2 linked regions of the Sphaerotilus microaerophilus genome follow. The protein of the gene in region 2 interacts with the protein of the main gene of each other region in a pairwise test. Links are inferred from orthologs where the notes say so. Each region holds a gene or a part of one and is shown on either strand. Other genes may lie near its edges.

Region 1 (15,029 bases), 2.4 Mb from region 2 along the record:
GGTGGTCCCAGCTCAGCGACAGCGGCAGGATCAGGCGCGGCACGAACTGCTTGCCGTCCCAGCGCGGTTCCATGCTGCTCTTGCACACGCCCATGATCGCGACTTCCGGCGCGTTGATGATGGGGGTGAAGTAGCGCCCGCCGATGCCGCCCAGCGAGCTGATGCTGAAGCAGCCGCCGCTCATGTCGGCGGGCCCCAACTTGCCGTCGCGCGCCTTCTTGGCCAGCTCGCCCATTTCCTGGCTGATCTGGAAGATGCCCTTCTTGTCGGCGTCCTTGATCACCGGCACCACGAGGCCGTTCGGCGTGTCCGCCGCAAAGCCGATGTGGAAGTAGTTCTTGTAGACGAGCTGGTCGCCATCCAGGCTGGCGTTGAACTCGGGGAACTTCTTCAGCGCCGCGACGGCCGCCTTGATCATGAAGGCGAGCATCGTGACCTTGACGCCCGACTTCTCGTTCTCCTTGTTGGTCGCCACGCGGAAGGCTTCCAGGTCGGTGATGTCCGCGTCGTCGTGGTTGGTGACGTGCGGGATGACGACCCAGTTGCGGTGCAGGTTGGCGCCGGAGATCTTCTTGATGCGCGAGAGGTCCTTGCGCTCGACCGGGCCGAACTTGCTGAAGTCCACCTTCGGCCAGGGCAGCAGGCCGGGGAAGGCTTCGCCGCCGGCCGCAGCGGCAGCGGCAGGTGCGGGCGCCTTGGCCTTCTGCGCGGCGGTCTGCACCGCGCCGGCCATCACGCCCTTGACGAAGGACTCGATGTCGGTCTGTGTGATGCGGCCCTTGGGCCCGGAGCCGCTCACCTCGGCCAGCGGCACGCCGAGTTCGCGGGCGAACTTGCGGATGCTCGGGCTGGCGTGCGGCAGGCTGGCGCTCGGGGTGCCGGGGTTGTGGGCGGGCAGTGCGGCAGCAGCTGCCACCGGTGCGGGGGCGCTGGCCGTTGCGGCGGCGGGTGCCGCGGCAGCCGGAGCGGCTGCAGTTGCAGTTGCCGCAGGTGCCGGTGCGACGGCAGCGGGTGCGCCCACACCTTCGATGACCGCGATCAGCGAGCCGATGTTGACCTTGTCGCCCAGGGCAACCTTGATCTCCTTGACCACGCCGGCGTGGCTCGACGGGATCTCCATCGACGCCTTGTCCGATTCCACCGTGATCAGGCTCTGCTCGACCTTCACCGTGTCACCGACCTTGACCAGCAACTCGATCACCGCGACGTCCTTGAAGTCGCCGATGTCGGGGACCAGCACCTGGATCGGGCCGGTTTCACCCCCTCCCCTGGCAGGGGAGGGCTGGGGAGGAGTCGAGCCCGATGGCACTGCGGGTGCCTCATTGCTCGACTCCCTCCCCGACCCTCCCCCTGCCAGGGGGAGGGAGGAAGACGGGGCCGCAGGCGCAGCGGCCTCGCCAGCCGTCTCCAGCAGCAGCACCAGCGAGCCCTCGCCGACCTTGTCGCCCAGGCCGACCTTCAGCTCCTTGACCACGCCGGCGTGCGAGCTGGGGATCTCCATCGAGGCCTTGTCGCTCTCGACGGTGATCAGGCTCTGCTCGGCCTTGATGCTGTCGCCGGGCTTGACCAGCACCTCGATGATGGCCACTTCCTTGAAGTCCCCGATGTCGGGGACCTTCACTTCAACCAATGCCATGGTGTTTGTCTCCTGCGTCGCTCAGGCGTACAGCGGGTTGATCTTGTCGGCCTTGATGCCGTACTTCGTGATCGCCTCGGCCACCTTGGCGGCCGGGACCTTGCCCTCGTCGGCCAGGGCCTTGAGTGCGGCCACGACGATGTAGTGGCGGTTGATCTCGAAGTGCTCACGCAGCTTGCCGCGGAAGTCGCTGCGCCCGAAGCCGTCGGTGCCCAACACCTTGAAGGCGCGGCCGGCCGGGATGAAGGGGCGGATCTGCTCCGCGTAGTTCTTCATGTAGTCGGTCGAGGCGATCACCGGGCCAGCGTGCGGTGCCAGCTGCTCGGCCACGAAGGAGACCTTCTGCGCGTCGGTCGGGTGCAGCAGGTTCCAGCGCTCGGCGGCCTGGCCGTCACGTGCCAGCTCGTTGAAGCTCGGGCAGCTCCAGACGTTTGCGGACACGCCCCAGTCGGCAGCCAGCAGGGTGCGCGCGGCCATCGACTCGCGCAGGATGGTGCCCGAGCCCAGCAGGTTGACCTGCAGGGGGGTGCCCGCCGGTGCTTCTTCCAGCAGGTACATGCCCTTGAGGATCTGCTCCTCGGTGCCGGCGCGCAGGCCGGGCATGGCGTAGTTCTCGTTGAGCAGCGTCAGGTAGTAGAAGACGTTTTCCTGCTTCTCGACCATGCGCTTGAGGCCGTGCTGCATGATCACCGCCACCTCGTGCGCGAAGCTGGGGTCGTAGCTCACGCAGTTGGGGATGGTGCCGGCCAGGATGTGGCTGTGGCCGTCCTCGTGCTGCAGGCCTTCGCCGTTCAGCGTGGTGCGCCCGGAGGTGCCACCCAACAGGAAGCCGCGCGCCTGCATGTCGCCGGCCGCCCAGGCGAGGTCGCCGATGCGCTGGAAGCCGAACATCGAGTAGTACACGTAGAACGGCACCATGATGCGGTTGCTCGTGCTGTAGCTCGTGGCCGCGGCGATCCAGCTGGCCATGCCGCCGGCCTCGTTGATGCCTTCCTGCAGGATCTGGCCGTTCTCGGCCTCGCGGTAGTACATCACCTGGTCCTTGTCGACCGGGGTGTACTTCTGCCCTTCGGGGTTGTAGATGCCGACCTGGCGGAACAGGCCTTCCATGCCGAAGGTGCGCGCCTCGTCCACCAGGATGGGCACCACGCGCGGGCCCAGCGCCTGGTCGCGCAGCAGCTGCGTCAGGAAGCGCACATAGGCCTGGGTGGTGGAGATCTCGCGGCCCTCGACGGTGGGCTCCAGGATGGCCTTGAAGGTCTCCAGCGAGGGCACGGTGAAGCTCTCTTCGGCCTTCACGCGGCGCTTGGGCAGGTAGCCGCCCATGGCCTGGCGGCGCTCGTGCAGGTAGCGCATCTCCGGCGTGTCGTCGGCCGGCTTGTAGAAGGGGATCTTCGGCAGCTCGCTGTCGGGGATGGGAATGTTGAAGCGGTCGCGGAAGTACTTGATGTCGTCGTCGGTCAGCTTCTTGGTCTGGTGGACGGTGTTCTTGCCCTCGCCCGCCTTGCCCATGCCGAAGCCCTTGACGGTCTTGACCAGCAGCACGCTGGGCTGGCCGACGTGGTTGACCGCGCGGTGGAAGGCCGCGTAGACCTTCTGCGGGTCGTGGCCGCCGCGGCGCAGGTTCCAGATGTCGTCGTCGCTCATCTTGGCAACCATCTCCAGGGTGCGCGGGTCACGGCCGAAGAAGTGCTTGCGCACGTAGGCGCCATCGTTGGCCTTGAAGGACTGGTAGTCGCCGTCCAGCGTCTCCATCATGACCTTGCGCAGGGCGCCGTCCTTGTCGCGCGCCAGCAGCGGATCCCAGTTGCTGCCCCACAGCAGCTTGATGACGTTCCAGCCCGAGCCGCGGAACTCGCCTTCGAGCTCCTGGATGATCTTGCCGTTGCCGCGCACCGGGCCGTCCAGGCGCTGCAGGTTGCAGTTGATGACGAAGATCAGGTTGTCCAGCTTCTCGCGCGCGGCCAGGCCGATGGCACCCAGCGACTCCACCTCGTCCATCTCACCGTCGCCGCAGAACACCCAGACCTTGCGGTTGGACGTGTCGGCAATGCCGCGGGCATGCAGGTACTTCAGGAAGCGCGCCTGGTAGATCGCCATCAGCGGGCCCAGGCCCATGCTGACGGTGGGGAACTGCCAGAACTCGGGCATCAGCTTGGGGTGCGGGTAGCTCGACAGGCCCTTGCCGTCGACTTCCTGTCGGAAATGCAGCAGCTGTTCCTCGGTCAGACGGCCCTCCAGGAAGGCACGCGCATACACCCCCGGCGCCACGTGGCCCTGGATGTAGATGCAGTCGCCGCCGTGCCCGGCATCCTCGGCGTGCCAGAAGTGGTTGAAGCCGGCTCCGAACAGGTGCGCCAGCGAGGCGAAGGAACCGATGTGGCCGCCCAGGTCACCCCCATCCTCGGGGTTGTGGCGGTTGGCCTTGACCACCATCGCCATGGCGTTCCAGCGCATGTAGGCGCGCAGGCGCTCTTCGATCTCGATGTTGCCGGGGCAGCGCTCTTCCTGGTCGGTCGGGATCGTGTTGACGTAGGCGGTGTTGGCCGAGAAGGGCAGGTCGATGCCGCTCTGGCGCGCGTGCTCCAGCACCTGCTCCAGCAGGTAGTGCGCGCGTTCGCCACCTTCAGTGCCGATGACCGCACTGAGGGCATCCAGCCACTCGCGGGTTTCCTGGCTGTCGCTGTCCTGGGGGGCCGAGCTCGGCTGGCTCGACGGCATTGCAGACATGGTGTCTCCTCTTGCTGCACAAAGATGCGGTTGGGCGCCTCGGGTGGTGGGCGCAGAAAGCGCCCCGGTGCTTCAGGCGCGGGGCGAAGTCTCGCACATCATTCGTCAAATTTCAAATGGTGCTTTTCAATTTCATTATGTGAAATAAATGCACGATCGTTCGATGAAACCTCCGATCCGGACCTGCTGCACTGCAGCAAGCACGCTCGCCGCCCCGCTGAGGGCGGGCCATGCCGGCAGGGCCCGCGGATAATCCGGGCATGCAGCTGAGTCCCCCGGAGCACCTCGTGAGCCAGGCCCACCGTTCACGCCCGAAGCGCTGGTTCTGGTCCTGGTGGCGACGCCAGTCACCGGCCCGACAGGACCGGGTCGCCACGCTCGCTCCGCTGGCGTCGGTGCTGCTGTTCCTGGCCGCCATCGTTGCGGCTTTCTGGTACCTGCGCAACGAGGAGGTCGAGCGCGAGGTCGAGTCCGTCAAGCGCGATGCCGAGCTGGTGCAGCAGCAGATCCGCCTGCGCCTGATCGAGAACCAGGAGCAGCTGATCCGGCTGGCACGCGAGGTGGGCACCCACGCCATCGACCGTGCGCAGTTCCTCGCCCAGGCCGAAGGCATGGTGCGCAATCGGCCGGAGATGATCGCCATCTCCTGGCTCAATCCCCGCCAGCAGGTGCTGGCACGACACGTCACGGCCAACCTCGTGGAGGCGATGCCACGCGACCTGGCCGCCTCGGAGGCCAGCAGCGAGGCCCCGCGCCCGAAAGAGACGACCGACGCCTTCAAGGACGCACGCGACCTGCGCCAGCCAATCTATTCGCGCCCCTTCCGGCAGAACCCGCACCTGGTGGTCTTCCAGGTGCATGTGCCGCTGATCGAGCAGGGCGCCTTCGCAGGCACGCTGGTGGCCGAGTACTCGCTGGAATCGATGCTGCGCTATTTCGTGCCCGCCGAGGTGTCGCGCCGGCACGTCGTGAGCCTGGTCGATGAGGACGAGGAGATGCTCGCCAGCACGGTAACGCCCCAGCGCGGGCGCGCCGCCCCCACGCTGGTCTACAGCGTGCCCTTCTCGCCGGTGGACCACGGCGTGATGCTGCGTGGCGAGGGCTACCGCACCTCCTTCGGACTGATCGGCAACACGCTGTTCTGGATGGTGCTGGCCCTGTCGGTGCTGACGGTGTGGATGCTGCTGGGCACCTGGCGGCACATGCGGCGGCGCTCGCAGATCCAGGGCGCCTTGGTGCAGGAGACCAACTTCCGCCGGGCCATGGAGAACTCCATGCTCACCGGCATGCGCGCCATGGACATGGAGGGCCGCATCAGCTACGTGAATCCGGCCTTCAGCGCGATGACGGGCTTCACCGAGGCCGAGCTGATCGGGCGGCTGCCGCCCTACCCGCACTGGGCCCCGGAACTGCTCGATGAAAGCGCCCGGCTGCTGCGCCAGGAATTGGCCGGCCTGAGCCCGGCCGGCGGCTTCGAGGTGCGGGTGATGCGCAAGGACGGCACGCGCTTCGACGCGCGCATGTACGTCTCGCCGCTGATCGACGCGCGCGGCCACCAGACTGGCTGGATGACCTCGATGACCAACATCACCGAGGCCAAGCGCGTGCGCGACCAGCTCACCGCCTCGCACGAGCGCTTCACCACCGTGCTGGAGGGGCTGGACGCGGCGGTGTCGGTGCTGTCGGTGCAGAACGGCGAACTGCTGTTCGCCAACCGCTCCTACAAGCTCTGGTTCGGCAGCGATGCGCGCTGGCATGCGCAGCTGGCGGGCGAACCCTCGGCAACCTCCCGCGGCGATCGCGACGACGCGGTGGACAACCTCTCCGGCCTGCCCACCGCCGAACTGACGGAGCTGGGCGCCGATGCGCGCGAGGTCTTCGTCGACACGCTGCAGAAGTGGTTCGACGTGCGTGCGCGCTACCTGCAGTGGACCGACGGCCGGCTCGCGCAGATGCTGATCGCCACCGACATCACCGCCCGCCGCCGCATGGAGGAGCAGGCCTCGCAGCAGGCCGAGCGCGCCCAGGTGACCAGCCGGCTGGTGACGATGGGCGAGATGGCCTCGTCGGTCGCGCACGAGCTGAACCAGCCGCTGGCGGCCATCGCCAACTACTGCAACGGCATGATCTCGCGCGCCAAGGCGGGCACGCTGCAGCAGGAGGACCTGCTGATGGCGCTGGAGAAGACCTCGCGCCAGGCGCACCGCGCCGGCCAGATCATCCACCGCATCCGCAACTTCGTGAAGCGCAGCGAGCCGCAGCGCACGCCGTCGCGTGCGGCCGACCTCGTCGAGGACACCCTGGAGCTGGCCGGCATCGTGCTGCGCCGGCACAACGTGGCGATCCACAGCTATGTGGCCCAGCGGCTGCCGCAGCTGATGGTCGACCCGATCCTGATCGAGCAGGTGCTGCTCAACCTGATCAAGAACGCCGCCGAGGCGATCGACCAGGCGCAGCGGCCACCCCAGCGGCGCACCATCGAGCTGCGCGTGGTGCCGCGCCACACCCCCGAGATCGGCGGCGTGATCGAGTTCACCGTCACCGACACCGGCCCCGGTCTGAAAGAGGAAGTCATCAGCCGGCTCTACGAGGCCTTCTTCTCCACCAAGACCGATGGCCTGGGGATCGGGCTGTCGTTGTGCCGCTCCATCGTCGAGTCGCACCACGGCCGGATCCGGGCGGAGAACCTCTACAATGGAACACACATCAGCGGCTGCCGTTTCACCGTCTGGTTGCCCGTCGGCAACCTGGGTGCCTCGGAGCCCTCCCAGTTCGCAGAGCATCTATGAGCCTGATTCCCAAGCGCGGCACGGTGTACGTGGTGGACGACGACGAAGCGGTGAGGGACTCGCTGCAGTGGTTGCTCGAAGGCAAGGACTACCGCGTCAAGTGCTTCGACTCCGCTGAAGCCTTCCTGTCGCGTTTCGACCCCCGCGAGGTCGCCTGCCTGATCGCCGACATCCGCATGGACGGCATGACCGGCCTGGAACTGCAGGACCGCCTGCTGGAGCGCAAGAGCCCTCTGCCGATCGTCTTCATCACCGGTCACGGCGACGTGCCAATGGCGGTGACCACGATGAAGAAGGGCGCCGAGGACTTCATCGAGAAGCCCTTCAAGGAAGAAGAGCTGGTCGCCCTGGTCGAACGCATGCTGGAGCGCGCCCGCTCTGCCTTCTCGCACCACCAGGAGCAGGTCAGCCGCGACGCGCTGCTGGCACGCCTGACCACGCGTGAGGCCCAGGTACTGGAGCGCATCGTCGCCGGCCGGCTGAACAAGCAGATCGCCGACGACCTGGGCATCAGCATCAAGACGGTGGAGGCGCACCGCGCCAACATCATGGAAAAGCTCAACGCCAATACCGTGGCCGATCTGCTGAAGATCGCCCTCGGCGCGCAGGCCAAGACCTGATCGCCCCCCTCTTCACCCAGGCCGCTGCATTCAGCGGCCTTTTGTTTTTCCGCCTGCCCTAGGAACCCGACCATGACCGCGCAGCTCATCGACGGCAACGCCCTCTCCAAACAGATCCGCGCCGAGGTGGCGCAGCGCGCGGCGGCGCTGACGGCCCGCGGCGTCAAGCCGGGGCTGGCGGTGATCCTGGTGGGCGACAACCCGGCCAGCCAGGTCTACGTGCGCAACAAGGTCAAGGCCTGCGAGGACAGCGGTCTGCACTCGGTGCTCGAAAAGTACGACGCCGCGCTGACCGAGGCCGAGCTGCTCGCGCGCATCGACGCGCTCAACCGCGACCCGGCCATCCACGGCATCCTGGTGCAGCTGCCACTGCCCAAGCACATCGACGATCACCAGGTGATCGAGGCGATCTCCCCAGCCAAGGACGTGGACGGCTTCCACGTCTCGTCGGCCGGCGCGCTGATGGTGGGCGAGGTCGGCTTCAAGGCCTGCACGCCCTATGGCTGCATGAAGATGCTGGAAAGCATCGGCATGAAGGACCTGCGCGGCAAGCATGCGGTGGTGATCGGGCGCAGCAACATCGTCGGCAAGCCGATGGCGATGATGCTGCTGGCGGCCAACGCCACCGTCACCGTCTGCCACAGCGGCACCGCCGACCTGGGCGCGATGACGCGCCAGGCCGACGTGGTGGTGGCCGCGGTGGGCAAGCGCAACGTGCTGACCGCCGACATGGTCAAGCCCGGCGCGGTGGTGATCGACGTCGGCATGAACCGCAACGACGAAGGCAAGCTCTGCGGCGACGTGGACTTCGCCGGCGTGAAGGAAGTCGCCGGCTGGATCACCCCCGTGCCAGGCGGGGTCGGGCCCATGACCATCACAATGTTGCTGGTCAACACGATCGAGGCTGCCGAGCGCTGCGCTGCATGAAGTCCCCCGCCCTGAACACCCCGTCCAGCCTGCTCGCCCGCCCGCAGGCCAACCCGCTGCTGGCGGCCACCGACCTGCCGGCCTTCGACGCGATCCAGCCCGAGCACGTCACGCCGGCCATCAGCGCCCTGCTGGCCGCCGCCAACGCAGCGTTGGAAGCCGCGGTGAGCGAGGCGACACCGGCGGATTACGACGCGCTCTCGCGCACGCTGTCGGTGGCCACCGAACGGCTCGGGCGCGCCTGGGGCGCCGTCAGCCACCTCAAGAGCGTCAAGGACACGCCCGAACTGCGCGCGGCCTACAACGAGAACCTGCCGGCCGTCACCGAGTTCTACACCCGCCAGGGCGCCGATGAGCGGCTGTACGCCAAGTACAAGACCATCGCCGCCAGCCCGGCCGCGGCCACGCTGAAGCCGGCGCGCCGTCAGGCGCTGGCGCACTGGCTGCGCGACTTCGTGCTCTCCGGCGCCGAGCTGCAGGGCGAGGACAAGGTGCGCTACGCGCAGATCCAGGAGGAGCTGGCACGCTTGTCGCAGCAGTTCTCCGAGCACGTGCTGGACGCCACCGATGGCTTTGCCTACATCGCCCAGGCCGACGAACTGGCGGGCGTGCCCGCCGATGTGCTCAGCGCGACCCAGACCGAAGGTGGTCACAAGCTCACGCTGCACATGCCGGTCTACCTGCCGGTGATGCAGTACGCCGAGAACCGCGCGCTGCGCGAGCGGCTCTACACCGCCTACGTGACCCGCGCCTGCGAGGCCGGCCCCAGCGAGCGCGACAACAGCGCGCTGATGGCCGACATCCTGCGCCTGCGCCAGGAGGAAGCGAAGCTGCTCGGCCACGCCCATTACGCCGAGGTCTCGCTGGTGCCCAAGATGGCGAGCGATGCCGCCGAGGTGCTGCACTTCCTGCGCGACCTGGCCACGCGGGCGCGCCCCTACGCGGAGCGGGACCTGGCCGAGCTGCGCGAGTTCGCCGCGAAGGAACTCGGCCTGGTCGACCTGCAGGCCTGGGACGTGCCCTACGCCAGCGAGAAGCTCAAGGAGGCGCGCTACGCCTTCAGCGACCTGGAACTCAAGCAGTACTTCACCGAGCCCAAGGTGCTCGACGGGCTGTTCCGCATCATCGAGACGCTGTTCGACGTGCGCATCCGCCCCGAGAAGGCGGCGGTCTGGCACGAGAGCGTGCGCTTCTTCCGCATCGAGCGCCCCTGCCCGCAGCCCGATGGCGTGCCCACCGTGGTCGGCCGCTTCTACCTCGACCCCTACGCCCGCCCCGGCAAGCGCCCTGGCGCCTGGATGGACGATGTGCGCAGCCGCTGGCAGCGCCCGGACACGAACCGGCTGCAGACCCCCGTGGCGCACCTGGTGTGCAACTTCTCCGCCCCGGTGGACGGCCGCCCCGCGCTGCTGACGCACGACGAGGTGCAGACGCTGTTCCACGAGTTCGGCCACGGCCTGCACCACATGCTCACGCAGGTGGACGAGCTGGGCGTGTCCGGCATCTCCGGCGTCGAGTGGGACGCGGTGGAGCTGCCCAGCCAGTTCATGGAGAACTTCTGCTGGGAGTGGGAGGTGCTGCGGCACATGACCGCCCACGTCGACACGGCTGCGGCGCTGCCGCGCGGGCTGTTCGACAAGATGATCGCGGCCAAGAACTTCCAGAGCGGGCTGATGACGCTGCGCCAGGTGGAGTTCGCGCTCTTCGACATGCGCCTGCACAGCGAGCCGGGCTCCGAGGCCAGGGTGCAGCAGGTCATCGACGAGGTGCGCCGCGAGGTGGCGGTGCTGGTGCCGCCGGCCTTCAACCGCTTCCAGCACACCTTCTCGCACATCTTTGCCGGCGGCTATGCGGCGGGCTACTACAGCTACAAGTGGGCCGAGGTGCTGAGCGCCGATGCCTGGAGCGCCTTCGAGGAAGAAGGCGTGCTCAACCCCGAGACCGGCCTGCGCTACCGCCAGTGCATCCTCGAAGCCGGCGGCGCGCGTGACGCGATCGACAACTTCAAGGCCTTCCGCGGCCGCGCGCCGACCATCGACGCCCTGCTGCGCCACCAGGGCATGGCGGACTGAGCCTGGCGGCATGGCCGGCTGGCGGGCACGGACCCGCCGGTTGTGCTCGTGCCGCGGCAGGTTCAGCGCCGCGGCGAGCGCAGGCCAGGCTGGTCCAGGTCGAGCTCGGCCGCGTTCAGGCGCAGGGCCTGGGGGTCGAAACCAGGTTCTGGCGCCACCTCGGCCAAGTCACCCACCACCACGGCCCGCAGCGTCGCCGCCGCCCAGCGTCGCCGGGCGTAGTCCGCTACCTGGCTGGCCTGCACCGCTTCGATCTGCGCGGGCAGCTCTGACAGCGTGTGCAGCGGCCGACGTTGCACCCACAGGTCACCATGGGCGCCGCCCAGGCCCGACGTGGTTTCGAGCTGGCGCGCAAAACCGCCAATCAGGCTGGCCTTTCGCGCCGCCAGTTCCTCCGCACCCGGCGGCTGCTCGGCCAACCTGACCACCTCGGCGCGCATGAGCTGCAGCACCTGCGCCGCGTTGCGGTGGTCGGTCTGGGTCCTGGCCAGCCACATGCCGCCGCGCTCGGTGGCCTCACCCCGGCTGCCGGCACCGTAGGCCAGGCCACGGCGGATGCGCACCTCCTGGTTCAGGCGCGACGAGTAGCCGCCACCCAGCACCGCGTTGGCCACCTGGCCGATGCGCCGGTCGTCATCCCCCTGGGCGCTGAAGCCACCGACCAGCGCCACGCTGGACTGCCCTGCCCCGGGCAGCTGCAGGAGCACCGTCGACGCGGCCTGCGACACCGGCTCCCGGGCCATCACCACCGGCGCAGGCCCGCGCGGCTGCGGCCAGGACCCGAACCAGCGCTGCGCCAGCCGGCGCGCCCGCGGCAGGTCCACGTCACCGCTGAGCAGCAGTGCAGCCTGGTCGGGCCGCGCCCAGCGGCGGTGGAAGGCGCGCACGTCGCCGGAGGTCAGCCGCGCCAGGCTGGCCGGGGTGGTGACCACCCCCTCGGGGCTGGCGCCCCAGTGCACGCGCCGCGCCACCATCGAGGCCAGCGCGGAGGGGTCGGCCAGCGCCAGGCGCAGGCCATCGGCCATCTGGGCGCGGCTGCGCTCCAGCTCGTTGGCCGCCAGCAGCGGCCGGCGCACCACGTCGGCGATCAGCGCCAGCGCCTCGTCCAGGTGCGGCGTGGTCACCGTCATCGCCACGCCGAGCGAGACGGCACCCGCGCCAGTGTCCAGGTTGCCACCCAGCGCCTCGGCCTGGCGTGCCAGCGTGGCCGCATCGACCCGCCTCCCGCCGCGCCAGGCACCCTTGCCCAGCAGGTTGGCGGTCAGCTCGGCCAGCCCGGCGCGCTGGGGCGGGTCGGCCAGCGCACCGCCACGCAGCAGCAGGCGTGCACTCACCAGCGGCACGCCCGGGCGGGGCACGACGATCAGCGTCAGGCCGTTGGGCAGGCGCTCCTCATGGACCTGCGGCACCGCCACTGGCGGTGTCGGGCCGGGCAGCGGTGGCAGGTCGACACCGGGCGTGCCCGCCACGACCACGCGGGCCAGGCCCGCGAGCAACAGCGCGGCCAAGGTCCACCGCGGGAACCCGGGCCGGCGCGCGGCCCTGAGCGGGGCGGGGTGCATCAGCGGCCCTCCTTCGTCACGGCAGGCCCCTTCGCCGGGTCGGCCTCCTGGCGGTAGTCGAGGCGCACCGCATGGCCCTGGCCGACGTACCGGCGCAGCACGCGCTGCACATCCTCGGCGCGCACGGCCTGCAGCTCGGCCAGCTCGCGGTCGGCCGCAGCGGCATCGCCGCGCTGCACGATCGCCCAGCCCACCGCGGTGGCCCGGCCCTCGGGCGTCTGCCGCCCGGCGATCGCCTGGGTCACCAGCCCGGTGCGCACCTTGTCCAGCTCGGCCGTGGCGATCGGCGCGTCGGCGAGCCGGGCGATCTCGCGCCGCAGGCTGCGCTCCAGCCGGTCCAGCACGGCCCCGGGCGCTGCGGCGGCCGCTGCAGCAGGCTCACCCGCCGCAATTGCCCAGGCCACCAGCATGCCGCCATCGGCGAGCAAATCGGCCGAGAAGCCCGCCGATTGGGCGATGCGCTGGCGGTAGACGAGCGCCTCGTTCAGCCGTGCCGACTCACCGCTGGCCAGCAGCGCAGCCGCCACGTGCAGTGCCGCCGCATCCACATGCCCGGCACCCGGGCCTTGCCACATCAGCGCCAGGGCCGGCAGCGGCACGCGCGGCCCCTGCAGGCGCAGGTGCTCGCTGCGCTCGCGCCGCGGCTCGCGCACCTGCACCCGCGGCAGTGGCGCGGCTGGCCGTGCCAGCACGCCGAAGTAGCGGTCCACCCAGGCCTGCGCCTGCGCGGGATCGAAGTCGCCAGCCACGATCAGCACCGCGTTGTCGGGCCGATAGTAGGTGGCGTGGAAGCGCCGCACGTCGTCCAGCGTGGCCGCCTCCAGGTCCTCGATGCTGCCGATCACCGGGCGTCGGTAGGGATGGCGCTGCCAGAAGGCCGCAGGCAACCCGTTGAAGAGCCGCCCATAGGGATCGGCCAGCACGCGCTCGCGGAACTCCTCCTTCACCACCGCACGCTCGCTGTCGAAGTTGGCCTGGTCGACGTTGAGGTGCGCCATGCGCTCGGCCTCGGCCCAGAGCAGGCGCTCCAGGTGGTTGGCCGGCACCTCAGCGTGGTAGACCGTGACGTCCTCGGCCGTGAAGGCGTTGTTGGCGCCACCGACGTCTTCGGTGAGGCGGTCGAACTGCTCGTTGGCCAGGTGGCGCGCCCCCTTGAACATCATGTGCTCGAACAGGTGCGCGAAGCCGCTGCGGCCCACCGGATCGTCCTTGCCCCCGACCTGGTACCAGACCTGCACGCTCACCGTGCCACTGCCGGGCCGGCCCCTGCCCGCGGCCTGCGCTCCGCCGGACTCCGGCAGCAGCACCAGCGCCAAGCCATTGCCGAGGCGGCGCTGCTGCAGCGCCAGGGGCGGCACGGCCAGCAGCGGCACCCGCCCGGGCGCAGCGCCAGCCCAGGCCGGCCACAGCGAGGCGCCTGCGAGGGCGAGCCAGTGCCGCCGCGCCAACCGAGGCAATGCGGCAGAGGGGTCGGGGAACCGTTTCGGGAATGGTCTCGGCTCAGGCAAGGGCAAGGGCAACGGCATGGGTCGAGGGTGCGGCAGGAGAACGGCCACCAGCGTAGCAGCAAGCCCCAGCCGCCGCTCACGCCGTGCCGCTCACCCCCCGCACGGTCAGGCCGGCGCCTCGCCTTCGTCGACTGCCCCCATGGCCGCGCTGGCCCCGCCGTGGAAGCGGTACTGGTTGCGCCCCCCCTGCTTGGCCCGGTACATCGCCGCATCGGCGTGGCGCATCAGCGCCTCGTCGTCATCGCCATCGTGCGGGTAGACGGCGACGCCGATGCTGAAGCTGGCACTCAGCCACTGGCCGCCGATCTCGTAGGGGCGCACCACCTCGCGCAGCACGTGACGGGCAGCCCCACCCGCGTCGTCGATGCGATCGATCTGCGGCAACAGCACGACGAACTCGTCTCCCCCCAGGCGGCAGGCGGTGTCGCTGGCGCGCAGCGTGCTGGTGATGCGCTGTGCCACCTGGCGCAGCAGCTCGTCGCCGCAGGCGTGGCCGAGCCGGTCGTTGACCTGCTTGAAGTGGTCCAGGTCCATGAACAGCAGCGCAAAGAGGTGGCCGTTGCGCCGCGCCATCTGCAGGCACTGCTGCAGGCGGTCGCGCAGCAGCAGGCGGTTGGGCAGGCCGGTGAGGCCGTCGTGCTGGGCCTGGTGGGCCAGCTGCACCGCCAGCGCGTGGGCCTGGGAGACGTCCTGGAAGGTGGCCACCGCGCCGATCAGCCCGCCCGCGGCATCGATCATCGGCGCCACCGATTCGTGGATCGGGTGCTCGCCGCCATGGCGGTCGCGCAGCATCACGGTGTGGGGCAGCGCCGGCCGATCGCGCAGGTGCAGGCACAGCGCCACGGGGTCGGGCAGCTCGGCGCCGCTGTCGACGTCGCGGCGCAGCATCACCTCGCCGTAGAGCGTGCCGCGCACCAGCTCCGGCGGCCAGCCGGTCATCACCGTGGCCACCGGGTTGAGGTACTCGATGCGCCCGCTGGCGTCGGTGGTGATGACCGCGTCGGCCACGCTCTCCAGCGTGACGCGGCTGCGCTCGTGCTCGCGGGCCAGCTGCTCGGCCAGGCGCTTGCGCGTCACGTCTTCCAGCACCGCATGGAGGCGCACCACCTGGCCGTCGTCGTCGCGCTCGCAGGTGGCGGCGAAGAGCACGTCCAGCCGGCGCCCGTCGCGGGTCAACAGCCCGTA
Region 2 (14,725 bases):
CGTGGCGGCCGACCAGGTTGGCGCCCGGGCGCGCTACAGCGCTACCCTGGGCGGCCTGCGCAACAGCCTGGCCGGTGGCGTGGACCTGAGCCACTGGGACCGGGACGTGGCCGGCACCTACGGGTCGAGCGCGCGGCAGACCAACCGGGCCGTCTACCTGCGCGATGACCTGACGCTCGAAGGCGGCACCCGCCTGAGCGCCGGCCTGCGCCGCGAGGCCATCCAGAAGACCCACAGCGGCGTCACGGCCGCGCTTGAAGACACCCTGCAGGCCTGGGAGCTGGGTCTGGTGCAGCCCCTGGCCGCCCAGTGGCAGGCCTATGGTCGCCTGGGCCGCAGCTTCCGCCTGGCCAACGCCGACGAGTTCAGCTACACCTCCGGCACGCCGCTGCGGCCGCAGATGTCGCGCGACGTCGAACTCGGGGCGCGCTGGAGGGCCGAACGCGACCGGGCCGACCTGCGCCTGTACCGCAACAGCCTGCGCGACGAGATCGGCTACGACCCGTCGGCCAACGGCGGCTGGGGTGCCAACGTGAACTACGACCCGACGCGCCGCCAGGGCATCGAGCTGGAGGGCAGCCACGCGCTCACGCCGGCGCTGGAGCTGCGCGCCACGGCCGCGTGGCGCCAGGCGACCTTTGTCGGGGGCGCCTATGACGGCAAGGACGTTCCGCTGGTCAACGCCGGCAGCGCCTCGCTGGGGGCGCAGTGGCAGGCGCTGCCGGGGCACCGGCTGGGGGCGACCCTGGTGTACGCCTCGTCGCGCCACCCGGACCTGGCCAACAGCTGCAGCATGCCCTCGGTCACCACGCTGGATCTGCGCTGGGCCTGGGAGCTGCCGGTGGTCGAGCTGAGCGTGGCGGTGGGCAATGCCACCGATCGCAAGTTCTACACCCAGGCCTACGCCTGTGCGAACGGCCTGCCCACGTCGATCTACCCGGAGCCCGGGCGCAGCGTGACGGCCGCGGCGCGGCTGAACTTCTGATCCGCCACGGATTGACACGGGGCACGGGCCGCAAGGCGGGGGTGGTTGGATGAAGCCGACACACGAGCTGATCCTCGGCGGGGCCAAGAGCGGCAAGTCGCGCCGTGCCGAGGACCTCGCCGCGCACTGGCTGGCCGGTGCGGGCGGCCGCTCGGCCGTCCTGCTGGCCACCGCGCTGGCGGGGGACGACGAGATGGCCGCGCGCATCGCGCGCCATCGGCGTGACCGTGCCGAGCGTGTGCCGGACTTGGCCACGGTCGAGGTGCCGGTCGACCTGCCTGCCGCGCTGCAGGCCCAGGACGACCCGCAGCGCCTGCTGCTGGTCGACTGCCTGACGCTCTGGCTGACGCAGTGCCTGCTGCCGCCACCCGGGGCCGCCCCGCAGGACTGGGCCGCCCTGGAGCAGGCCCTGTTGCAGGCGGTGCAGGCCGCTCGCAGCCCGCTGGTGTTCGTCTCCAACGAGATCGGCCTGGGCGTGATGCCGATGTCGCCCGAGGCGCGGCGCTGTGTCGATGCGCTCGGGCTGCTGCACCAGCGGCTGGCCGCCGCTTGCGACCGCGTCACCCTGCTGGTGGCCGGCCTGCCCTTGGCCGTGAAAGGCGCCTTGCCATGACCCGATTCCTCCTGTGGTGGCTGCTCCTGATCGCCCAGCCCACCCTGGCCGCGGGCATCCAGGTCACCGACGACCGGGGCGTGACGCACCGCTTTGCCGCGCCGCCGCAGCGCATCGTCTCGATGCTGCCCTCGCTCACCGAGAGCGTCTGCGCGCTGGGCGGCTGCGCCCGGCTGGTCGGCGTCGACCGCTATTCCAACTGGCCTGCGTCGGTGGAGAAACTGCCCCGGCTGGGCGGGCTGGACGATGCGCTGATCGAAGGCATCGCCGCGCTGCGCCCGGAGGTGGTGCTGGCCTCCACCTCGGCGCAGTCGCTCGACCGGCTCGACGCCCTGGGCCTGAAGGTGCTGCGCCTGAAGTCCGACAGCCACGCCGACACCCGCCGCACCCTGGGCCTGCTGGCCGAGCTGCTGGGCAGCCCGGAGCAGGCGGCGCAGGTCTGGGCGGCGGTCGAGCGTGACCTGGCTGCCGCCGCGGCGCGTGTGCCACCGGCCCTGCGCGGCGCCAAGGTCTATTTCGAGATCGGCGGCGGGCCCTACGCGGCCGGGCGCAGCTCCTTCATCGGCGAGACGATGACCCGGCTGGGCCTGGTCAACATCGTGCCGGCAGAGCTGGGGCCGTTCCCGAAGCTGAACCCGGAGTTCGTGCTGCGTGCGCGCCCCGATGTGGTGATGGGCGTGCAGCACGAGGCCGCCGCGATGGCGCAGCGCCCCGGCTGGGCGCAGCTGCCGGCGCTGCAGCAGGGCCGCCGCTGCGACCTGCCCACCGCGCAGTACGAGATAATGGGCCGACCTGGCCCGCGCCTGGGCGAGGCCGCCGGCCTCCTGGCCGACTGCCTGCAGCGCGTGGGCACGATGGCGGGAGCAGGGCGGTGATGGCGCTCCCGCAGGCCGCGTCACCGGCCACCGCGTCCCGGCCAGCGCCAGGCGCGGCCGACCACCTTCGGCAGCGCCGCCGCCTGCTGGGCTGGCTGGGGCTGGGCCTGCTGGTCGGCCTGCTGGCCGGGCTGGTCACCGGCAGCGCCGGTTTCTCCCTGGAGACCCTGCAGTCGGACCTCGCGGGTGAGCAGGCCTGGCTGATCCTGGGCGAGATCCGCGCGCCGCGCACCCTGGGCGCAGCCCTGGTGGGGGCCCTGCTCGGCCTGGGCGGGGCGCTGGCTCAGGGGCTGTTCCGCAACCCGCTGGCGGATCCCTACCTGCTCGGTGCGGCTGCCGGCGCAGGCTTGGCGGTGGTGCTGGTGCTGGCCGGGGCCACCCTCGGCGGGCTGCAGCTCAGCCTGACGGCCGCGCTGTGGCTGGAGCGGGTCGGGCTGGTGATGGCCGCCTTCATTGGCGCGGTTGGAGGTGTCACGCTGACGCTGCTGCTGGCGCGTGGGGCGCTGCACACCACCCGGCTGCTGCTGTCCGGCGTGGTGCTGGCGGTGCTGCTGGGCGCGCTGAGCGACCTGGTCACGGTGGTCTCGCCGGACGCGCTGCGGGGCAAGCAGGCCTTCATGCTCGGCAGCACCAGCTTCCTCGGCTGGTCCTCGGTGGCGCTGATGGCCGCCGGGCTGACGATGCTGCTCGGCCTGGCGCTGCGCCACGCCCGCGCGCTGGACGCCCTCACGCTGGGCGAGGACAGCGCCGCCAGCCTGGGCCTGGACCTGGGCCGCGTGCGGCTGCTGCTGGTGCTGCTGCTCTCCGGGGCCACCGCGCTGGCGGTGTCGCAGGCCGGCCTGGTGGCCTTTGTCGGCCTGGTCGCACCGCACCTGGTGCGCCGTCACGCCCCTGGCGCACACGCCTGGCTGCTGGCGGCCAGTGCGCTGATGGGCGCGGTGCTGCTGCTGGTGGCCGACGTGATCTCGCGCGCGCTGATCGCGCCGCAGGAGCTGCCGGTGGGCGTGGTGACCGCGGTGCTTGGCGGGCTCTACCTGTGCTTGCTGTTGAACCGCCGGGTGCGGGGCGGATGAGACCCCCTGTGTCAACCCCCGCAAGCGGGCCGAGCGCCGGGCCGCTCCCAAGCCGGCCCGCCATCCCCTCGGGGGATCGGACCATGTACCCATGGGACGAGGGGCTGTCATGAGGATGCCCCCGCCCGTGCTGGAGGCCACCGGCCTGCAGGTCGGCTATGGCGACCGCCCGGTGCTGAAGTCGGTGGACTGCCGCTTCGAGGCGGGCTGGACGGCCATCGTCGGCCCCAACGGCGCTGGCAAGAGCACCCTGCTGCGGGTGCTGGCCGGGCTGCTGCCGCCGCAGGCCGGCGAGGTGCGGGTGGATGGGCGCCGCCTGAAGGACCTGAGCCCGCGCGAGCGTGGGCAGCGCATCGCCTGGCTGGCGCAGCAGGGCGAGGTCACCGGCGAGCTGACCGTGCGCGAGACGGTGGCGCTGGGCCGCCTGCCGCACCTCGGCCTGTTCGGCACACCGGGGTCAGCCGACGAGGCCGCGGTGGACCGTGCGATGGCCGAGGCCGAGTGCGCCGACTGGCAGGACCGGCGCCTCAACGCCCTCTCCGGCGGCGAGCGCCAGCGTGTGCTGCTGGCCCGCGCCCTGGCCACCGATGCCCCGGTGCTGCTGCTGGACGAGCCCACCACCCACCTCGACCCGCCGCACCAGGTGGCGCTGGTGCGCCTGGCGCAGCAGCTGGCGCGCGCCCGCACCGTGGTCACGGTGATGCACGACCTGTCGCTGGCGCTGGCGGCCGACCGGCTGCTGCTGTTGCAGGCCGGCCAGGTGAGCTGTGCCGGCGCACCGTCCGACCCCGCCCTGCGTGATGCCCTGGAGGCGGTGTTCCGCCACGCCATCCGCATCGTCGAGCAGGACGGCCAGTGGGTGGCGCTGCCCCGCCTGGCCGCCCCGCCGGCACCTCCTTGAACCCTCCCCCTTCCTCCATTCATCGATGACCGCACGCGCCATCATGGTGCTGGGCACCACCAGCGGGGCCGGCAAGAGCTGGCTGGCCACCGCGCTGTGCCGCTGGTATGCCCGCCAGGGGCTGCGTGTGGCGCCCTTCAAGGCGCAGAACATGAGCAACAACGCCCGCGTCGTGCCCGGCCCGGGCGGTCGCATGGGCGAGATCGGCAGTGCGCAGTACTTCCAGGCCCTGGCCGCGCGCGCCGCGCCCGAGGTGCGCCACAACCCGGTGCTGCTCAAGCCCGAGCACGACACCGCCAGCCAGGTGGTGGTGCTGGGCGAGGTGCGGCGTGACCTGGGCGCCGTGCCCTGGCGCGAGCGCAGCGAGGCGCTTTGGCCCCCTGCGCGCCAGGCGCTGGCCGAACTGATGGCGGAGAACGATGTGGTGGTGATCGAGGGCGCCGGCTCGCCGGCCGAGATCAACCTGCACGCCAGCGACTACGTCAACATGCGCACCGCGCTGGCTGCCGACGCGGCCTGCCTGCTGGTGACGGACATCGACCGCGGCGGCGCCTTCGCCCACCTCTACGGCACCTGGGCGCTGCTGCCGCCTGGCGAGGCGGCACTGATCCGCGGTTTCGTGCTCAACCGCTTCCGTGGCGACGCAGCGCTGCTCGCGCCCGGCCCGGCGCAGATCCGGGCGCTCACCGGCGTGCCCACCGTCGCCACCCTGCCGATGTGGCACGAGCACGGCCTGCCCGAGGAGGATGGCGTCTTCGATCACCGCGCCGGCGGGGGGGACGAGGGCGCGCTGCGGGTGGCCGTGGTGGCCTGGCCGCGCATCAGCAACCTCGACGAGTTCCAGCCGCTGCGCCACCAGCCCGGCGTGCGGTTGACCTGGGCACGCCAGCCGGCCGACCTGGACGGCGCCGACTGGGTCATCCTGCCCGGCAGCAAGCACACCAGCGCGGACCTGGCCTGGCTGCGCGCGCAGCGGCTGGATGCGGCGATTGCCGCCCACGCGGCCCGCGGCGGCGCGCTGCTGGGCATCTGCGGCGGCCTCCAGGTGCTGGGCGAAACGCTCACCGACCCGGATGGGGTCGAGGCCAGCCAGGCCGCTCCCTTCGGCGGCGATGCCCCCGGCCTGGGCCTGCTGCCGCTGGTCACCCGCTTCGAGCGCGACAAGCGCGTCGCCCCGGTGTCGGCGCGCTTCGGTCCGCTGGAAGGTGCCTGGTGCGCGCTGTCTGGCGTGGGCTTCGACGGCTACGAGATCCACCAGGGCCGCACCGTCTTCCACCCCTCGCTGGAGCGCTGCGCCGAGGTGCTGCGCAACCCCGCCGGCGAGGTGCTGGGCTGGCAGCAGGGCAACGTGCTGGGGCTCTACGCCCACGGCCTGTTCGAGTCGCCCGCGGTGCTGCAGGCCCTGCTGGGCCACCCCGGCCGCACGCTCGACCAGGTGTTCGACGGCCTGGCCGACTTCATCGACCGCCATTTCGAGCCCGGTGCGCTGGAGGGGTTGCTGCGCCCCGCCGTGTTGCGCTGATGCCTGGCTGCTCCTTTTGCGCTCCCCGACATGTCACACACGCCCTACCTCCTGCCTGAGGTCGCCGACCTCGCCACCCTGAACGACGCTGCGTTGCCGGCGCGCCTGCAGGCCCTGATCGACGGCAAGACCAAGCCGCTGGGCTCGCTCGGCCGGCTGGAGGCCCTGGCGGTCCAGCTCGGCCGCATCCAGGGCCGCGAGCAGCCGCGCCTGGAGGCGCCGCAGGTGGTGGTGTTCGCGGGCGACCACGGTCTGGCCGCTCGCGGCGTGTCCGCCTACCCCAGCGACGTGACCTGGCAGATGGTCGAGAACTTCCTGGCCGGCGGCGCGGCGGTCAGCGTGCTGGCGCGCCAGCACGGCCTGGCGCTGACGGTGGTGGACGCCGGCGTGCGGCACGACCTCGCGCCCCGGCCCGGCCTGCAGATTCGCAAGATCGCCCCCGGCACCGCCGACATGCTGGCCGGCCCGGCGATGAGCGCCGCGCAGTGCCAGGCCGCGCTGGCGGCGGGTGCGGATGTCGTGCGCTTGCTGCCGGGCAACGCGCTGATCTTCGGCGAGATGGGCATCGGCAACACCTCGGCGGCGGCGCTGATCCTGGCGCGCCTGAGCGGCCAGCCGATCGAGCGCTGCGCCGGGCGCGGCACCGGGCTGGACGACGCGGCGCTGCAGCGCAAGCTGGAGCTGCTGCGCGGCGTGCTGGCGCGTCATCCCGGCCACCCCGGCCAATCCGGTGTCAGCGAACCGCTGGACGTGCTGGCCACCTTCGGCGGCTTCGAGATCGCGATGATGGTCGGCGCGCTGCTGCAGGCCGCCGCCGAGCGCCGCGTGATCCTGGTGGACGGCTTCATCGTCAGCGCCGCGGTGCTGGTGGCCGCGCGCCTGCGCCCGGCCGTGCTGCAGCGCTGCGTCTTCGCGCACCAGAGCGACGAGTCCGGCCACCGCCTGCTGCTCGACCTGCTCAACGCCCAGCCGCTGCTGCAGCTCGGCCTGCGCCTGGGCGAGGGCTCGGGCGCCGCGCTGGCCTGGCCGCTGCTCGAATCGGCCTGCCGCATCCTGGCCGAGATGGCCAGCTTCGAGTCGGCCGGCGTATCCGACAAAGCCACGGACAAGGACGCCTGAGGTCGGGGGCGCCATGGGTCACCTCGCCCGCGAGCTGCGGCTCTTCCTCATCGCGCTGCAGTTCTTCACCCGCGTGCCGGTGACGGGCCGGCTGGCCGACTGGGTCGGCTGGTCGCCCGAGGCGATGCACGCCAGCGCCCGCCACTACCCGGCGGTGGGGCTGCTGGTGGGCGCCTTCAGCGCGCTGCTGCTGGCGGCGGCGCAGCTCTGGCCGCTGCCGGTGGCGGTGGGGCTGGCGATGGCCGGCTCGGTCTGGCTCACCGGCGGCTTCCACGAGGACGGCCTGGCCGACACCTGCGACGGCCTGGGCGGCGCCGTCTCGCGTGAGCGGGCACTCACCATCATGAAGGACTCCCGCCTGGGCAGCTACGGCGCGCTCGGGCTGGTCTTTGTGCTGGGCCTGAAGGCCGCCGCGCTGCACGGGCTGGCGGTGCAGAGCCTGCCGCTGGCCGCCGCGCTGCTGGTCTGGGCGCACGCCGCCTCCCGTGCGCTGCCGGTGGCGCTGCTCTGGCTGCTGCCCTACGCGGGGGATGTCGAGCACGCCAAGGCCAAGCCGATGGCGCAGCAGATCTCCGGTGCCGGCCTGGCCGTCGCGCTGGGCTGGGTGGCGCTGGCGACGGGTGCGCTGGTCGTCGTGCTCGGCGCCTGGGGGCTACCGCTGGCGGCGCTGGTGGGCCTGATCGGGATGGGCGCGTGGTGTGCACGCTGGTACCGGCGCCGGCTGGGCGGCTTCACCGGCGACACGCTGGGCGCGGCGCAGCAGCTCGGCGAGCTGGCGGCCTACCTCGGCGCGCTGGCGTTGCTGCCGCTGATGCCACCGATGGGTGGTGCCCATGGCTGAGCTCTGGATCTGGCGCCACCCGCGCCCGGACGGCGCCGCCGGGCGCTGCATCGGCGCGGGCAGCGACCTGCCGGTGGACCCGCGCCGCGCCAAGCGGCTGGCGCACCGCATCCGCCAGCAGGCCCGTCGCGCCGGGCTGCCGCGGGTGATCGCCACGTCGCCCCTGCGCCGCGGTGCCGCCGTGGGCCGCTGGCTGCGGCGCTGGGGCTGGCGGCATGGGGTCGATGCCCGGCTGGCGGAGCTGCACTTTGGTGCCTGGGACGGTCAGCCCTGGTCGGCGATCTCCCGCGAAGCCTTCGCCGCCTGGGAGGCCGACTTCCTGGGCCACGCGCCCGGTGGGGGCGAGAGCCTGGCCGCGCTGCGCCAGCGCCAGGCCGAGTGGCTCGATGAAGCCGGCGACCTCCCGGCGCGCCTGGTGGTCGGCCACGCCGGCTGGATCAACGCGCTGCGCACCCGCCACCACCCGCAGCTCACCGCCGCCAACTGGCCGCGCCCGCTGCGTTACGGCCAATGCTGGCGCGAGCCGGCCGCTTCCGATGCGCTCAACCCGACACCGCCCGACGCCCGCTGAACCATGACCGCTGACCTGCTCCCCCGCCGCATCGTCTGCCTCACCGAGGAAACCACCGAGACGCTCTACCGCCTGGGCGAGGAGGCGCGCATCGTCGGCATCTCCGGCTACACCGTGCGCCCGGCGCGGGCCCGCCAGGAAAAGCCAAAGGTCAGCGCCTACCTGAGCGCGAAGATCGACAAGATCCTCGACCTGGAGCCGGACCTCGTGCTCGGCTTCTCCGACCTGCAGGCCGACATCGCCAGCCAGTTGGTACGCGCCGGGGTGGCGGTGCACGTCTTCAACCACCGCGACGTGGCGGGCATCCTGCGCATGATCGCGATGGTGGGGGCGATGGTGGGGGCACAGGACCGCGCCGCTGCGCTGCTGGCCGAGCTGCAGGCCGGCCTGGACGCCGCCGCCGCGCGCGTCAAGGCGCTGCCGTGCCGGCCCAAGGTCTACTTCGAGGAGTGGATGGAGCCGCTGATTTCCGGCAACGGCTGGGTCAGCGAGCTGATCACGCTGGCCGGCGGTGAGGAGTGCTTCCCCGAGCTGGCCGGCCGCTCGCACGGGAAGGACCGCATCATTGCCGACCCGCTGGAGGTGGCCCGCCGCGCGCCGGACCTGATCCTGGGCTCCTGGTGCGGCCGCAAGTTCCGCCCCGATCAGGTGGGGGCCCGCCCCGGCTGGGAGGCGGTGCCGGCGGTGCGTGATGGCCAGGTCTACGAGATCAAGTCCAGCGAGATCCTCCAGCCCGGCCCGGCGGCGCTGACCGATGGGCTGCGGCAGATCCAGGCGCGCATCCAGGCCTGGGTTGAACGGGGCTGAACGGAGCTGAGTGCCGCTGAGTCAGGGCGCCGGCGTCTTGTCCTTGAAGCCGCACTGCGCCGCGATCGCGCACTGCCAGCACTTCGGCGTGCGTGCCACGCAGACGTAGCGCCCGTGCAGGATCAGCCAGTGGTGCGCGTCGGCGAGGAACTCCTTCGGCACGCGGCGCATCAGCTGCTGCTCCACCGCCAGCGGGGTCTTTCCGGGCGCCAGCCCGGTGCGGTTGCCGACGCGGAAGATGTGCGTGTCCACCGCGCAGGTGGGCTCGCCAAAGGCGACGTTGAGCACCACGTTGGCGGTCTTGCGGCCCACGCCGGGCAGGGCTTCGAGCGCCTCGCGGCTGCGCGGCACCTGGCCACCGTGCTGTTCCAGCAGGATGCGGCAGGTGGCGAGCAGGTTCTTCGCCTTGGTGCGGTACAGGCCGATGGTGCGGATGTGCTCGGCCAGCCCGGCCTCGCCCAGCGCCAGCAGCTTGGCGGGCGTGTTGGCGACCGGGAAGAGCCGGCGCGTCGCCTTGTTGACGCTCACGTCGGTGGCCTGGGCCGACAGCAGCACGGCGGCGAGCAGCTCGAACACCGAGCTGTATTCCAGCTCCGAAGCGGGCTGCGGGTTGGCCGCGCGCAGGGTGGTGAACATCTGCTGGATCTGGCGGGTGTGCATGGGGCCTGGGGCGTCGTTGGGGGTTGCGGTTTCGGGGGAAGGGATTGCCGGTTCTGCCGCCTGCGTCCGGGGTGTCCCCCGGCGAAGCAGGGGGGGCGGACCTGCGGGCCCGGGATGGGCGGGCCCCGGCGGGCTGCCGAGAATCTCTCCGTCTGCCCGCCCTGGGTCTGGATGGCACCGCTGCCTGCGATGTGCCGGCATCCGTGCACCGGGGTGGACACCCAGGAGTGTGCATGTTGTTCGATTCCCCGCCACCTTCGTCCGCCGAGACGGCCATCCCCCCGCGGCGCCTGCCCAGCGAGGGCCTGGCGCCCGACGTGGCCGCACTGGCGGTGGCCTGCCTGCTGGTCGGCCTGCTGGCGCTTGCCGGTGCGCTGGTCGCGCCCGGGCTCCAGGCGCGGCCGGCGCTGCTGCTGCGGGTGCTGGGACTGGGGCTGCTCTTCAGCGGCGTGGGTGCGGGCCTGCTGGCACGCTGGCGCTGGGCGTGCAGCGCGGTGCTCGGCATGCTGGCCTACGGCGCCGTGGCCCAGCTGACCCAGGGCTGGCTGCAGGACGATGTGCTGGCAGCCTGGCTGGAGGCGATCAGCGGGCAGTCGCCCCACGCCTTCATCGCCCTGGGCGCCTTCGCGGACGGTCTCGGGCCAGCCTGGAGCGTGGCACTGTGCGGCGCCTGCGGCTGGTACCTGCTGCGCCTGTCGCTGCCGCTGTGGCACGCCCAGCTGAGCGCGGCGCCTTTCGTCAGCCCACCTCCCCATCCACGTCCCCATCCACGTAATACCAGCGCCCGCCCTCCCGCACGAAACGGCTGAGCTCCTGCAGCCGGTGCGCCCGGCCGCTGAGTTTGCTGCGCGCCACGAATTCCACCGTGGCGTGGTCGGCGTCCTGCGGAACGTGAGCACGCACCTGCAGGCCCAGCCACTTCAGGCCGGGTTCCGGCGCTTCCAGTTCCGAGGGCCGGGTGCTCGGGTGCCAGGTGGCGAGCAGGTACTCGCGCCGGTCCAGCACGAAGGCGCTGTAGCGCGAGCGCATGAGCGCCTCGGCGGTGGGCGCCAGCAGCCGCTGCGCCCCTTCGTGCCAGCGGCCGCAGCATTTCGCCAGCGGTTGGCCGGAGCCGCAAGGGCAGGGCAGGTGAGCGGGCGGGGCATCGGGCGGGGCAGTGCGGCTCATGCCGGCATCCTGCCAGAGCCGCCTGCCGCTGCTACGCTTGCGGCCGACCCGTGATCCCGCCACCGCATCGCCATGCTCCTGCTGCTCTCGCCCGCCAAGTCGCTCGACTACGACACCCCCACCGACATCGCTGCCACCACGCCGAAGTTCATGGCCGAGGCGGCGCAGCTGATCGAGCTGCTGCGCCCGCTCACGCCGGCCCACGTGGCCGGGTTGATGGACCTGTCGGACGCGCTGGCGCAGCTCAACGTCGGCCGCTATGCCGCCTGGCGCCGCCGCGCCACGCCGGCCAACAGCAAGCCGGCGCTGCTGGCCTTCAACGGCGATGTGTACGACGGGCTGGATGCGCGCAGCCTGGGCCGCGAGGACCTGGCCTGGGCGCAGGAGCACTTGGTGATCCTCTCCGGCCTGTATGGTGCGCTGCGCCCGCTGGACGCCCTGCAGCCCTACCGGCTGGAGATGGGCACGCGCCTGGCCAACCCGCGTGGCCGCGACCTCTACGCCTGGTGGGGCGACACGATCTCGCGCTACCTCAACCAGCGCCAGAAGGGCGTGCGCAGCGGGCCGGTGCCGGTGGTGGTCAACCTCGCGTCGCAGGAGTATTTCAAGGCGGTGGACCGCCGCGCGCTGAAGGCCCGGGTGGTGGAGTGCGTCTTCGAGGACTGGCAGCGCGATGCCTGGCGCATCGTCAGCTTCCACGCCAAGCGGGCGCGCGGGAGGATGGCGCGCTGGGCCATCGAGCAGCGCTGCAGCGCGCCCGAGCAGCTCAGCGGTTTCGACCGCGCCGGCTACGCCTGGGACGAGGCTGCCTCCGGGCCCGACCGGCTGGTGTTCCGCCGCCGCACGGACTGAGTACAGCGAGGCGAGCCGGGCTTGGCCGACCGCCCCGCAACGGGTGGTTGCAGCTGGAACCTGGGCTTGCCAAGCTCATTGAGGTGTCTCAGCCAAATGCGCCGCGCCGGGCTGCCAGAATTGCGCCCATGAGCACGCAGACCGTTTCGTCAAAGGCTTCCGCCAAGGCTTCCACCCAGCCTACCCAGGCTGCTCAGGCCAGCTCCGCCCAGGCTGCCAGCCCCGAGCTGCGCCAGTGGATCATCGAGCAGGCCCAGGCCGGCCACAGTCCCGAGTCGGTCCTCAAGGCCATGACCGATGCCGGCTGGCACGAGGCGGTGGCCGTTGCGACGCTGGAGGACACGCTCGCGGGGCACCTGGCCAGGCAGCGGGAGCAGGATGCCCTGCCCCCGCCGTCGCCGGTGCCCGAGCCGGACCTGCGTGGCTCGCCGTCGAGCGTGTTTGCGCACGACCGCGAGGTGCAGGTGCTGCTGAGCATGCGCGACCCCCGGGTGGTGGTGTTCGGCGGCTTCATGTCGCACGAGGAGTGCGACGCCCTGATCGAACTGGCCCGCCCGCGCCTGGCCCGCTCTGAAACGGTTCACAACGAAACCGGCGGCAGCGAGGTCAATGAGGCCCGCACCAGCCATGGCATGTTCTTCCAGCGCGGCGAGTCCGAGCTGCTGCGGCGCATCGAGGCGCGCATCGCTGCGCTGGTGAACTGGCCGGTCGAAAACGGCGAGGGCGTGCAGGTGCTGAACTACAAGCCCGGTGCCGAGTACAAGGCGCACTACGACTACTTCGACCCCGCCCAGCCTGGCACCGCCACCATCCTCAAGCGCGGTGGCCAGCGCGTCGGCACGCTGGTGATGTACCTGAATGCCGTCGAGGCCGGTGGCGGCACCTCCTTCCCGGACGTGCAGCTGGAAGTCGCCCCGGTCAAGGGCAACGCCGTCTTCTTCGCCTATGACCGCGCGCACCCGTCGAGCCGCTCGCTGCACGGCGGCTCTCCGGTGGTGGCGGGTGAGAAGTGGGTCGCCACCAAGTGGATGCGCCAGGGCCGCTTCGACTGAATTGATAATGGCGCGCCCCTGCTGCGACGCAGCAGGCGCGCCCTGATGCGTCACCGAGAGACCCGAAAGACCCGAGAGACCCTGGAGACTCCATGAAAACCATCCACGCCGCCTTTGCGGCCCTTGCGCTGGCCACCGGCGTGCACGTGCAGGCTCAGCAGGCGGCTTCCGCGCCCACGCCGCGTCCGATCCAGACCAGCCCGGTGGCGCCACAGCCCGGCGCCGTGCCGGCCCTGCCCGCTGCGGCACCCCAGGCCCCCATCGCGGTGAGCCCGGCGCCCACCGCGCCGGCACCGGCGCTGGGTGAGCTGCCCCAGCGCGCCGCCCCCAAGGCCGCAGCCGCAGCGGCGCCCGAGGCCTCGCGTGCCAAGGCAACGGCCGATCGCGCCGAGGCCCGCAAGCAGGCCCGTGCCGACGCGGCCAAGAAGCGCGCCGAGCGCCGTGCAGCCCATGCGGCCGAGCGCAAGGCAGCGCCCGCCAAGGCCGGTGCGCACAAGGCCGGCCCCCACAAGGGCAAGGCCGCTGCCGCAGCCGGTGAGGGCAAGAAGGCCGCCAAGGCAGCGGTGGCGAAGGAGGCGGGTGCCAAGAAGCACAAGGCCGCTGCGGCCGAAGGTGCCAGCGCGCGCAAGGGTGCACAGGCCGCCGACCGCGCCGAGCGCCGGGCTGCTGCCGAGAAGGTGCGCGCAGAACGCCGCGCCAAGAACGGCGCGGCCGCGGCCGCCAAGCCGACCCCGGCGGGCAGCCGCAACGACGGCTCAATGCCCTGAACGGTGCCCCGTTCAGGCCGAGGCCGCCGCAGGCGCGGTGGCCAGCCTGAGCACCTCGCCGTGCTGCGGCACGCGCACCGGCCAGCCCAGTTCATCCTTGATGCGCAGGCGCAGGCTGTCGGCTGCGCCCGGATCACCGTGCACCACCATCACCTGCCCGGGGGGCTGCGGCAGGCTGCGCAGCCAGTCGAGGATGCCGTTGGCATCGGCATGCGAGGAGAACGAGGCCAAGTGGTGCACCTCGGCCTTCACCGCCACGTACTGGCCGGCGATCTTCACCTCGCGAGCGCCCGTCACCATCTTGCTGCCGCGGCTGCCCGGCACCTGGTAGCCGGGGAAGACCACCGCGTTGCGCGGGTTCGGGGCGAGCGCTGCCAGGTGCTGCAGCACCCGTCCACCGGTGGCCATGCCACTGGACGAGAGGATCAGCGCCGGCCCCTTGCGGCGTGACAGCCGCTGCGACTCGGCCGGCGTCGCCACCACCCGCACCCCTTCGCACAGCGCACGCTCCTCGGCCGCCGAGAGCTTGAGCAGCCGGCGGTGCTGGTGGTAGATCAGCGTGGCCTCCTGCGCCATCGGGCTGTCCAGGTAGATCGGCAGGTCTGCCGGGATCTCGCCGGCATGCTTCAGGCGCTGCAGCACCAGCATCAGCGCCTGGGCGCGCCCGACCGCGAAGGTCGGCACCAGCACCGTGCCGCCACGCCGTGCGGTGCGGCGGACGATCTCGCCCAGGCGGGCCTGCGCGTCGTCGCCGGGGTGCAGGCGGTCGCCGTAGGTGCTCTCCACCAGCAGCACGTCCGCGGCGGAAGGCAGGGTCTGCGGGGCGGGCATCAGCAGGTCGTCCGAGCGGCCCAGGTCGCCGGAGAAAAGCACCTGGTGCTGGCCGTCGCCCAGGCTGACCGCGCAGGCGCCCAGCAGGT

Evidence for each region.
Region 1: the proteins of nth (region 2) and aceE interact in binary tests that used the Escherichia coli proteins (3 or more experiments, as listed by UniProt). The link is inferred for Sphaerotilus microaerophilus from one-to-one orthologs.

Annotation. Positions count from the first base shown.
Region 1 is NZ_AP025730.1:4,591,745-4,606,773, forward strand. Bases 1,458-4,749 are described here. They hold aceE (pyruvate dehydrogenase (acetyl-transferring), homodimeric type), read right to left. Parts: upstream 4,367-4,749; coding sequence 1,658-4,366; downstream 1,458-1,657. Other genes in these bases: aceF (dihydrolipoyllysine-residue acetyltransferase), read right to left, coding at 1,458-1,636; NGK70_RS19615 (PAS domain S-box protein), read left to right, coding at 4,627-4,749. In the rest of the region: more of aceF, read right to left, coding at 1-1,457; more of NGK70_RS19615, read left to right, coding at 4,750-7,155; NGK70_RS19620 (response regulator transcription factor), read left to right, coding at 7,152-7,775; bifunctional methylenetetrahydrofolate dehydrogenase/methenyltetrahydrofolate cyclohydrolase FolD, read left to right, coding at 7,848-8,702; NGK70_RS19630 (M3 family metallopeptidase), read left to right, coding at 8,699-10,774; NGK70_RS19635 (M16 family metallopeptidase), read right to left, coding at 10,837-12,336; NGK70_RS19640 (M16 family metallopeptidase), read right to left, coding at 12,336-13,784; NGK70_RS19645 (diguanylate cyclase domain-containing protein), read right to left, coding at 13,950-15,029. UniProt on the Escherichia coli protein: Component of the pyruvate dehydrogenase (PDH) complex, that catalyzes the overall conversion of pyruvate to acetyl-CoA and CO(2).
Region 2 is NZ_AP025730.1:2,154,647-2,169,371, forward strand. Bases 8,149-11,136 are described here. They hold nth (endonuclease III), read right to left. Parts: upstream 9,968-11,136; coding sequence 9,329-9,967; downstream 8,149-9,328. Other genes in these bases: NGK70_RS09480 (histidine phosphatase family protein), read left to right, coding at 8,149-8,500; NGK70_RS09485 (cobalamin-binding protein), read left to right, coding at 8,504-9,307; NGK70_RS09495 (hypothetical protein), read left to right, coding at 10,201-10,776; NGK70_RS09500 (YchJ family protein), read right to left, coding at 10,706-11,134. Also shown: NGK70_RS09440 (TonB-dependent receptor), read left to right, coding at 1-985; NGK70_RS09445 (bifunctional adenosylcobinamide kinase/adenosylcobinamide-phosphate guanylyltransferase), read left to right, coding at 1,035-1,598; NGK70_RS09450 (ABC transporter substrate-binding protein), read left to right, coding at 1,595-2,473; NGK70_RS09455 (FecCD family ABC transporter permease), read left to right, coding at 2,473-3,546; NGK70_RS09460 (ABC transporter ATP-binding protein), read left to right, coding at 3,662-4,447; NGK70_RS09465 (cobyric acid synthase), read left to right, coding at 4,473-5,969; cobT (nicotinate-nucleotide--dimethylbenzimidazole phosphoribosyltransferase), read left to right, coding at 6,000-7,088; cobS (adenosylcobinamide-GDP ribazoletransferase), read left to right, coding at 7,102-7,929; more of NGK70_RS09480, read left to right, coding at 7,922-8,148; peroxide stress protein YaaA, read left to right, coding at 11,207-11,986; NGK70_RS09510 (2OG-Fe(II) oxygenase), read left to right, coding at 12,115-13,038; NGK70_RS09515 (hypothetical protein), read left to right, coding at 13,131-13,805; NGK70_RS09520 (MBL fold metallo-hydrolase RNA specificity domain-containing protein), read right to left, coding at 13,818-14,725. UniProt on the Escherichia coli protein: DNA repair enzyme that has both DNA N-glycosylase activity and AP-lyase activity. The DNA N-glycosylase activity releases various damaged pyrimidines from DNA by cleaving the N-glycosidic bond, leaving an AP (apurinic/apyrimidinic) site.